2 regions of the Cohnella herbarum genome follow, and region 2 is predicted to be linked to the other one. Evidence: riboswitches for the same ligand, from Rfam matches in the RefSeq annotation. Region 2 holds a riboswitch; the other holds the start of a gene.
The links. Region 2 has a riboswitch for cyclic di-GMP ahead of HH215_RS23485 (fibronectin type III domain-containing protein). Riboswitches for the same ligand answer to the same signal wherever they lie in the genome.
Positions count from the first base shown of each region.

Region 1: linked by a shared signal. The riboswitch ahead of HH215_RS21430 (flagellar assembly protein A) and the one ahead of HH215_RS23485 (fibronectin type III domain-containing protein) in region 2 are both predicted to bind cyclic di-GMP.

Region 1 is NZ_CP051680.1:5,001,187-5,006,778, forward strand. Features, by position in the region: gene HH215_RS21425 (HD-GYP domain-containing protein) at 1-391, opposite strand, end outside; gene HH215_RS21430 (flagellar assembly protein A) at 444-2,282, opposite strand; cyclic di-GMP riboswitch class I at 2,362-2,448, opposite strand; gene HH215_RS21435 (branched-chain amino acid aminotransferase) at 2,606-3,673, opposite strand; gene HH215_RS21440 (LysR family transcriptional regulator) at 3,803-4,696, shown strand; gene HH215_RS21445 (CAP domain-containing protein) at 4,787-5,592, opposite strand, start outside.
Region 2 is NZ_CP051680.1:5,504,378-5,509,969, forward strand. Features, by position in the region: gene yabN (bifunctional methyltransferase/pyrophosphohydrolase YabN) at 1-1,148, shown strand, start outside; gene hbs (non-specific DNA-binding protein Hbs) at 1,339-1,611, shown strand; gene HH215_RS23480 (RNA-binding S4 domain-containing protein) at 1,615-1,896, shown strand; cyclic di-GMP riboswitch class I at 2,232-2,330, shown strand; gene HH215_RS23485 (fibronectin type III domain-containing protein) at 2,389-5,592, shown strand, end outside.

The DNA of each region.
Region 1 (5,592 bases), 500 kb from region 2:
GCTTAGACAGCAAGGCCACCGCGATGCTATGGCGGTATACATACTCGTCGTGAACCTCCAGATAGAATAGAATCTGATTCAGATTCGGATGATTGCTCATGAACAGGATGATGGGAATGATCTTGTCCTGTATATCCTCGTAGGGAATCCGGTCCGCCCGATTGGCGAAAGCAAACAGTTCCCGCACTTCCCGAATCGTGGATTCAATGAGATGAACAAGCGGTGCAGGCTCGACATCCTGTTCGGACAACGTAACCCCTTGCCGAATCAGCAATTCAATCTCCTTATCCGTCAAAACCCGCATGATCGGGACGATCAGAGTGCCCTGGTTGTTATAAATGTTTTTGTTAACTCGCATTCCTACGTACACTCTCTGTTCCTCAAGCGGCATGTTCACCCCACCAAACGCTTTTCGTTATACGAGATTTTGTTTTCTAAGTCCGCTATCCATCCTTCTTCAGCGTTTGAATATCGAAAGTAACCTGATCGATGGGCTCGAAAATATCCTTGCAGTACTTTCCGATACACACTCTGCCCGAGTACATTTTCTGAACCTGAACTTTACGCTTGGCCTTCAGGATAGAGATCGCCCCGGTCTGACCGCCGATGATCTTCGCCAGAATGCTGTCTCCGGCTTCGAGCCGAGAGCCTCGGCAGATGGAGTGATTCGAATGGAACACGATGTTCCTGGCGGAGAACAACTCGCACAGTAACACGCCGTCTCGATGAATCACGATATCCCCGTTCGACTTCAACTCGCTGTTCTGGCTTTGGCTAATGCTGATTTCCACGTTCTCTTCCTGCATTCTCGCCACTTCGTTATGAGTATCCTGCAGCAAGGCGAGAAAGCTTTGCACGTATTCGTAAGTGGCCGATTCGATCAGCTTGATAGGTTCCGAGAAAATAGCCGACAATTCCTTTAACTTCCCGTACTCCGCCTGCTTGATGTGCTGAATGTTGGAGATAACCACGTTGAGTTCTCTAATTAACGGAACGACCTCTTTCATTTTCGTTTCCAGGAGAAGTTGAACGATCTGGCCGTAACGCACGCTCTCCCTCTTGGCTTCCAACGCTTGCTCTAGCATCTTGGAAGCAGTCAGCAGCTTCTCGATATAGTCGCATAGCAGCTTCGACGTTTGATAGAGACGGTTGAACAGCACTCCGAAATAACCCGAGTAAAGCTTGCTGGCAATGACGTTACCCCTGACGTTGATGCTCCCGGTAGCGGTAATCGTTGAATTATAAACGTTGCCGTACACATAAACATTGCCGAGCGATTCGATAATCATATTGTCCGTCACGTCGCCGGAGACGACAACGTCGCCGGAGAAAACGATATTCCCGGTCGCGATGTCTACGTTGCCGGAAATGACGTAGGCGGTCGATACGTCGAAGGTTTTGATTTTGCCTCCGGTAACTCTCGGCCTTCCTTGAGCTTGGGCGATGACGACTCCGTCGGGCGATACTTCTACGTTCGCCTTCCCCATAATAAAGATGTCCTTCGGCGGAGTAGGCAGCGTCAGATTACCAAGCACGTCGTAACCGGCCGAACCTTCCTTCATCGGAATTTTCCGCGCCATGACTTCGCCGTTCTGAACGGTCGGAATCCGCAGATGATTGCGATAATCGATCGAGCCCTCGACTTCGAAGAACTCGCTCGTCACCTGTTGGGGGAAGTAGATTTCGAGTTTCGCATCCTGGCCCTCCACCGGCTTCTTGCCGGCGGCTACGACGATCGGTTGATACGTCGGTTCCAGCAACTCCTGCTGAATAGCGGCGAATTCGATTCTGGCTTTAACCGACATCGCTTCGAGCTTGGACACGACGTCCGCCAGTTGTAGCGTTTTCAGGACGAGATTGTTGTCATCCTGCGCCCGCACGATAACCCGCCGAGCGGGAGCCTCGTCCACGAGCGTGGTCGCATACCGCTCTCTTGCATGCACTTGCAAATAAGCAAATAACTTATCTTCGCTTATCGTAATCTCAAACAAAGATCGTTCCTCGACCTTCCAGGTAATCCGATCGGTGGCCTTCACCGGAGATTCCCCGTGCACTTCCTCCTCGTTGACGTAGAGCTTGACCGGACTCATCGGATAGATGACGGCGTATTCGCCGCCCCCCGTCGGGTTCTGAACCGAAATCTGCTGATTGCGAATTCGAATCGAACCGTCCTGCTTATGAGGCGGGTCGGCGGGTTCCCCCTCCGGCAAATCTTCGTCGCGATCGATGTTCAGTTGATGAATCAGTGTGCGCAATTCTGATTCAGTAATTTGCTTCTTCAAAATCTACACCTCTCGAAGTGCAAGCTTCTGGGACCCATAAAAAAAGACACCCTCCGAATGGAAGATGCCTAACGCCCCATTCGGTAGCTTGGCGACCCTAGAACTTCGGTTCCTTAGGCCCATAGCTTTGCGTCCCTTTCTTTCAAAAGGTTTGCCTTTTCGTGTATGCGTCTCTTTGATGTCTAACAAAATCGATTATTTATGTGAGAACCGTGGCTTTATACGTAGTCGCTCCGACTTAATTATAAGACTATAGACTCACCGATATCAAGAAGTTTATCGATAAATGTCATTTTACCGCCATTACCCGCGAATAAACGGGACTACAGCTTCACGATCCAGCCGAACGGATCTTCGATCGTTCCCCTCTGCATGCCGGTCATAAAGTCGTACACTCTCGAAGAGAGGGGCCCGGTTCGACCTCCGTTTAACGTCAGCTTATCGCCCTGCCAATTCAGCTCTCCGATCGGCGAAATGACGGCAGCCGTGCCGGTTCCGAAAGCTTCCTCCAACGTGCCGTTCCGATAAGCTTCGACCAACTCGTCAATGGAGATCGTTTTCTCCTCGACTTCAATGTTCCAGTGCTTGAGTACTTGAATGACCGAATCCCGGGTTACGCCATCCAATATACTCCCGTTGAGAGCCGGCGTAATCACCTTGCCCCCGACTTTAAAGAATACGTTCATACTGCCGACTTCCTCGATGTATTTCCGATGAACGCCGTCCAGCCACAGCACTTGCGAATACCCTTTCTCGGTAGCCTCTTGCTGCGCCTTAAGCCCTGCCGCGTAATTCCCGCCGGTCTTGGCATTGCCAACGCCGCCGGTAACGGCGCGGACGTATTCCGACTCCACGTATATGCTGACCGGATTGATTCCTTCTTCGTAATAAGAACCGACCGGCGACAAAATGATCATAAAATAATATTTCTCGGACGGCGCTACGCCCAGGGTCGCTTGCGTCGAGATGACGAAAGGACGAATATACAGCGATGTTCCTTGCTCGGAAGGAATCCAATCCTCGTCCGCTTTGATCAGTTGCTTCAACGCCTCCATCACCAAATCTTCGTCGAGAGAAGGCATGCTCAGACGGGCATTGGAGCGATTAAGCCGTTGCAGGTTCTTGAAGGGACGGAACATCAGAACCGGTCCTTCCGGCGTTTTATACGCTTTCATTCCTTCGAATACGGTTTGTCCATAATGGAACACCTTGGCCGCCGGATCTAACGAGATCGGCTGATACGGAACGATTCGAGGATCGTGCCACCCCTTACCCGCATCGTATTCCATAATAAACATATGATCCGTGAAATGCTTTCCGAATCCGAGTTGCGATATTTCCGGTTTTTGCTTGGGAGCTGTCGTGCGCTCCACCGAGATCTTGAGGCCCATTAGTACATCTTCTCCTTACCTATTTTAGCTTATAGTTGAATGATAGCAGAGCATTAAGTATATTGATAATATCTGTTTTGTCGGTTATCCATACCTTTAGGGTATGCATCGAAAAGGAGTGACGAAACGATGGATATGAGGCAGTTGCGTTACTTCCTGGCCATCGCGAACGAAGGACAAATTACGCGCGCGGCGAAGCTGCTGAACATGGAGCAACCCCCGTTAAGCCGGCAGCTTAAGCAGATGGAGCAAGAGCTAGGCGTCGTGTTATTCGATCGCAACGGCAAGCAATTGCAGCTAACTCAGGCGGGAGAGCTTCTACGCCAGAGGGCTATCGCGTTGCTGAGCCAATTCGACGAGACGATCACTTACGTTCAAGAGCTTGGAGAAGGCGTGCAAGGCGTCCTCTCGATCGGCGCCGTCGTCTCTTGCGTCTCCTTATTGCCCCCGGTCATACGGCAATTCACGGAGTTGTATCCTCAAGTCACTTTCAAGATCCAAGAGGGAGATCACTTCCTGTTAGGCGAGTTGCTGGAAAATCGCGATCTTGAGCTCATCGTCACCCGCCTGCCTTTCCAATCGGATTTCCAATCGCAGCATTACTCCATCTTGCCTCTCCCTTCGGATCCTTTCGTTGCTTTGCTCCCGAGCGAATGGTGCGATAGCGACGATCAGCACACGATGACCCTGCAACAGTTGGCCGTTTTTCCTTTCCTGACGCTTAAGACCGAACGAACGACGGGGATGCACAACCGCGTATTCCATGAATTCAAGCAGCATGGCTTGGAGCCCCGTATCATCAGCGAATGCTCAAGCGCGGCGATCACCGTCTCTCTTGTCGCCTCGGGCATCGGTGTCGCCATATTGCCTAAGTCCGTCATGAATTCCTTCGCGTCCCCCCATATTAAGCAAGTCGCCATCGCGAACGCGGAATTCCATAGCGAAGTCGGGATCGTCTGGCTACGGGATCGTCATCTCTCGAAGACCGCCCGGCATTTTATGGACATGTTCGTCCATCCTTAGCAAGTTAACGCGGCTTGAATAACAAATTTATGTACATTCCGAATGTTCAAGAGAAAGGGCTGCCCGGCGGACAACCCTTCTTCGTGTTTGTTATTTGCCAATAAACTGTTGGGTCCAGTAAGCTTTGCCGTTCTGAACGATGTATCCGACTCCCAAGTGAGTGAAGGAACCGTTCAGAATGTTCTTCCGGTGTCCCTCCGAATTCATCCACGCTTTCACGACCTCTTCCGGAGTCGGCTGGCCCATGGCGATATTCTCCCCTGCCGATTGGTACTGCACGCCGAAATTTCTCATCATCGCGAAAGGGTCGCCATACGTTGGAGATTCATGCGAAAAATAGTTATTAGCGGCCATGTCCTGGGATTTGGCTCTCGCCGAACGATTAAGATTAGAATCGTCCCCCGCGCAAGCCGATAGCCCTGCCTTCTGTCTTTCCTGATTGGTCAGCGCCAACACTTGTTTCTCATAACCGTCCATGCTCTCATTGGCGGGAAGCGTTACCGTTTCATCCTTAGGCAGCGGCTTATCCAGGTTATCTTTTGGCACCTGAGTTTGATTGCCGTTTGGATTCGCGCTTGCAACCGGACTTGCGCTTCCGTTAGGATTCGCGCTTCCGTTCGGATTCTGGCTAACGTCCGAGTTCGGATTGCCGCCGAGTTGATCCCGCAAGCCCGGATTGAGACGCAACAACTCGTCAAGATCTACATGGTACCGATTGGCGATATCCGTGATGGACTCGTTGCCCTGAACGTTATGCTTGTTGACCGGAAGGTTCGTATCCACCGAGCTGATGTTCATTTGCGGCAACGATTGGGATTGCTGGGAGTGCATTTTTATCGGAGTGGCTTGCCGATTGTAAGACCCGCATCCCGCCAACAGTAAGATTACGCTAAGTA
Region 2 (5,592 bases):
GGATCGAGCTTCGCCTGTTGGGCGGAGAAAGCTTTCTAGACCAGGCTTTTACGCGTCTAGGCTTCGACCCGATCGAAGGCTTTCAACTTCTGGATGCTTCGGAATTAACGCGCGAGCACCTAAGGCCTCGGTTGCATACCGTTATCGGACAAGTGTATGATTCTTATACCGCTTCCGAAGTCAAACTAATGCTCATGAACGTTTATCCGGACGACCATCCCGTAATCGTGGGACAAGCGTTGGGCGTAGACGGGCAAGAGAACATTGTGCAGATCCCCTTGCATGAACTCGACCGGTTGGAGTCTTACGGTAACCTCATGCTCGTATACATACCCGCTGACTCCGATGATCGGCTTCGCAGGCGCTCATTCGAACGGCTGCACGAGATCGTCTCCATCCTTCGCAGTCCTGAGGGTTGTCCATGGGATCGCGAGCAGACGCATCAATCGATTCGCCGGAATTTTATCGAAGAGACTTTCGAGGCCATAGAGGCGCTTGATCTCGATGATCCGGACGGCATGAAAGAGGAATTCGGCGACGTCGTTCTTCAGGTACTGCTACACAGCCAGATGGAAGAGGAGGCGGGAGCCTTCGACGTATACGATGTATTGGCCGAACTGAACGACAAGCTGATTTTCCGGCATCCGCACGTCTTTGGCGGCGAGAATGCCCAAGATGCGGAAGAGGCGTTGGAGAATTGGGAGCAAATGAAAGCCGAGGAGAAGAAGCGCAAAGGCATTCCGGAGCGTCAATCGATCCTCGACGGTATTCCGAAAGATTTGCCCGCGCTTCCCCGCGCGCATAAGCAACAGAAGAAAGCGTCAAGCGTAGGTTTCGATTGGCCCGATTTGAACGGCGTATTCGACAAAATCGAAGAGGAGCTGCAAGAGCTTCGACATGCCGTTAAAGAGGAGTCCCCGGAGCGTCAGAAGGACGAATTGGGGGATCTGCTATTCGCGGTCGTGAATGCCTCGAGGTTTATCAAAGCCGATCCGGAGGAAGCGCTCGCCGGTACCAATCGCAAATTCGCGAATCGGTTCAAGTACATTGAGGAGCAGTTGCGTATAAAAGGGCGTACTTTTGGGGAGACTGACTTGTTAGAGATGGAAGCATGGTGGCAGGAGGCTAAAACGCACATTTTACCTTAAAAAAACCTAAATTTCGCCGAAATCCCCGTACTTTCTACCTATTTCGAGAAATATTTTTCAAGTTTGGCAGGATTTTTTTAACAAAGGACAGAATAGTATCCTTCGTGCATTAAACAATCAAACGTTTCAAGCGGCAATTGGGCTCGCAGGAACGTAATAAAAGCAACAATCATAGGAGGAATTCCGTACCATGAACAAAACAGACCTGATCAACAACATCGCAGAAAAAAGCGGCTTGACGAAGAAAGACGTAGAATCCGTATTGAATGGCTTCCTTGGCGAAGTAACTGACGCTCTTGCTAGCGGAGACAAAGTTCAATTGATCGGCTTCGGCACGTTCGAAACTCGTAGCCGTTCCGGTCGCGTAGGCCGCAACCCGCAAACGGGTAACTCCATCACGATTCCAGCTTCCAAAGTACCTGCTTTCAAAGCGGGTAACAAATTGAAAGACGCCGTTAAGTAATTCATGCGTCTTGATAAGTTTCTGAAGGTGTCGCGGCTCATTAAGCGCCGCACCGTCGCGAAGGACGTGTCCGATCAAGGACGCGTCCTTCTCAACGGTAAAGAGGCAAAACCGAGCACCGTCGTCAAAATCGGGGATGTGCTGGACATCCAATTCGGTCAGCGTACGTTAACCGTGAGGATCGAACGTCTGACGGAATCCAACCGAAAAGAAGACATCTTGGGACTCTACACCGTGCTTAAGGAAGAAGCCCGCAAGCGGGAGGAAGACCCTCTCGGTCTTTAACGCTTTTCTGCGAATGATATAGAACGCGAGGGAGTCAGCCATTTGGCTGGCTTTTTTGGCGTGCAGGAATAGCCCAATCTCCTCCCGATCACCTATAGTTGGCAAAGTGGCTGCCACCTACCATCGTTTTCCGAGTGTCCTCATAACTACTTCAAACCTCTCAAATATGAAATGATAAACAAGCCCTACATTTTCTCTCTTTATTTACGTCTTAAGTCTCAAAATATGAAAAAATTAGTAGAATAAAAAAGGAAATGCGTGTAAAATGTCAAAGTATTACAGGGTAATTCTTCCTATTCTGAATGCATAAAGAAACCTTTAAGTACTGCCAAGTGAATTGAAAAAGGCAAACCTGCTCGAAAGACAGGGACGCAAAGCCACGGGCCTAAAGCGCCGGTCGAATGACCGATCGCTATGGTAGCCGGGTTGCCTGCTCTCATGGCTTTTTTTTGTTTGTATCGCCTATTTTTTCAGTAGAGGGAGAAATGAAGCATGAAGAGTCGATTAGTATCCATGTTAGTTAAGATTTTATGTTTAGTCCTGCTTGCGCAGATCATCGTTCCGGAAATTTGGAATTCTTATACCCATGCAGCGCCCGCAGCGCCCGATATCAGCATTCAGTTCAAGTCGCCGGAAGCGCCTGCGACGGAAGCGTACATACCGGATTACGGGGAGACTTACGGAGAACGGAACGGATATACATACGGATGGAATTTCGATCATACTTCTTATTCGGTCAGCGAAGCCGTCTATGGTTCTTCGTTGCTGGATTCAGCCATCAATATGCAGGCCGGGGGGCAATGGGAAATTGCGCTGTCGGCCGGTACCTACGAGGTCGAAATCAGTGTAGGCAATGCCGTATACGGCAGCACCAATACGCTTCAGGTTGAGAATGTCGTGTTCTGGGATCACTTCGCTCTTCCGGCTGGCGGACACGACAAGGTGAAGAAGCGTATTCAATTGAACGACGGCAGATTAACAATGAAGGGTGATCCGGTTAGCCCTTCTGCCTTCATCCACTCGATAGCGATCACGAAGATCGTTCCGGCTAACCGTCCGACTTTTTCGCCTTATATCGGGTTGCCTGCGGAGCAAAATAAGGTGCCCGGAGACAAGATTATTTTGTCCGGATCGCAGAGCAATGAACACAATGCCATTCCGTCCGTCAGGGTGAAAGAGCTGGGTCAAGCTATCGATAAGTATATGAACGAACAAATATCGGTAATGGAACAACGCATCGCATCGATGGGGCAACAAGCCGAATCTTGCGGTGGCTGCAATTCAAGCAATCTGGAATCGGCGATTTTAAGAAGTCCGAATGAATATGTGGTGATGAAGGCGGGGCATCTGAATCTGGATGCTTCCGCAACGTTCGGCTCGCCGTCCAAGCCGGTATTTCTTATCTTGGACGGTTTGAATACGAACCGGAATTTAACGCTTACCGTATATGGGACTCTGGCGGTTAAGGGAAATTTGAATGCGAACACCAATTTGACGCTGAACGTGAATGCGCCAGATCATCCGGCAGCAACCGGAAAAGGGGATTTGTGGGTTGGCGGCACGATTCATTTGAACAATGATTCTGTCGCGCGGGTGTCAGGCGACTTTGTAACTGGAAGCCTAATCTATAACAATGGCCAATTGAACGTACAGGCCGATCGGCTTCTTGTTGCCGGCCAAATGCACATCAATACCAAGGTAGATATGACCATCTCGCAAGAAATGCTCGTCGGCAGTTTGGTGTCGAATAACCAAATGGGGACTATCAGCGTCAGCAGCGGAGATGTATTCATTCGCGACGATATTCACGTTAATAATCATTTGAGCATTCAAACCGGAGGCGTCGTCGCGATCGGCGGCAGCATCACTGCGAATCAGAAGCCGATTATCGTTACCGGTATTGGGGCGAGCGGCCAAACGAAATTGCATTACAGGATTAACGGGTTGCTAGCGGAGTATTATACCGAAGCGGATCTAACCGGCGATCTGTTCACCGTGGTGGACGAGAACGTAAACGTGAGCAACAAACTGCCAATTGCCAAGGCCGGTCTTAACGACGGTAATATGTCGGTGAGATGGACGGGACAGATTACCCCCTATTTCACCGAGACGTACGAATTCGAAGCGGACGTTCGCGGCGGGGTGAAGTTGTGGGTGAACGGCGTGCTTCTTATCGACAAATGGGAGAAAACGGGTAACGGCAAGTATTCCGGTTCGCTTGCTCTCGAAGCCGGAGTCGATTATGACATCAGGCTCGAGTACGCCAATCGAGGGGGGCAGCCTTTAGCCAAATTGAATTGGGCTAGCGCGTCCGGCGCGAAGGAGATCGTGCCGCAAAGTCAATTGTGGCCGTTTGCAATGCCGATTCTTACGGCGACCGCGACGGAGAACGACGTGAATGTCGTGTGGACGACGGCTTTCAATGCGAACGGTTACGAGTTAGAGGTGGATGGGATCATACAATCTTTCGGCAACCAATCCGCCTTTACGCACGCTCCGCTGGAACCGGGCACTCTGCATAAGTATAGAGTCAGAGCGATCGACGGCGATATTAAGGGCAACTGGTCGGCGCTGCAGGATGTGTGGACGTTACCGGAAGTGCCCAACAATATACGGCTTCAGTCGACAAGCAATTCCGTAACGCTGACATGGGATGACGTGGTAGGGGCAGCCGGATATGATATTGAAACCTACAACACGATTATCGATAACGGTAATGTTACGACGTATACCGAACTTAATTTGAATCCGAACATTCAGCGTACGTTCAGGATTCGGGCGCATAATGCCAGCGGTCCCGGAAAGTGGAGCGCCATCGTGGTAAAGTCGACTATGCCCGGGGCGACAGGCGCATTGTATACCGTAGCGACGGATACTTCCATCGCAGTGAGCTGGGATGCGGTTTCCGGAGCGGATAGTTACGATATTGAAGTCGACGGCACGATCGTTGGCGGCCTTGCAGCCTTGCAGTATTTGCATGAGAACTTGCAGCCGAACACAATTCATACTTACCGCGTTCGTTCCAATAATACCGAAGGATCGAGCGGATGGAGCCAACCCGTCCAAGCAGTTACGCTTCCGTCCGTTCCGCACCATCTGCGCGCAACGACCGTTGCCGGCGATCATATCACGCTTGAATGGGACGAAGTAACGGATGCTACTTCCTATGATCTTGAGGTTGACGGAGTTGCCGTCGATGTTGGGACAAGCGTGAAATACGACCATTCGGGATTGGAAGCCAACACGGAACATACATACAGAGTCCGGGCGAGACACGATTCCGTCGTCGGCAGTTGGAGCGAGGCGATTACGCATACGACATTGTCCGGCGTACCTGTAAACTTGCATACGGTATCGACTAGCAATGAGATTACGCTCACTTGGGATCCGGTGGTCGGTTCGATAGGCTATGAGGTTGAAGCGGACGGCAAAGTTGTTCCGAACGGTCTGAGCACGACCTACGTGCATACCGGGTTGAAGCCGTTCACGGAGCATACTTATCGCGTGCGTGCGATCAGCAAAGCGGGTGCTGGTCCATGGAGCGAGCTCCTGTCCGAAACAACCGGGTTGGATATACCGTTGTTGACTGCCCTAGCCCTATCGAAAACTTCGATTGCCCTCTCTTGGACGGCCGTACCGGGTTCGACGACCTATGAGCTTATGGTAGACGGCGAGGTCATCGACGTCGGAAACGTG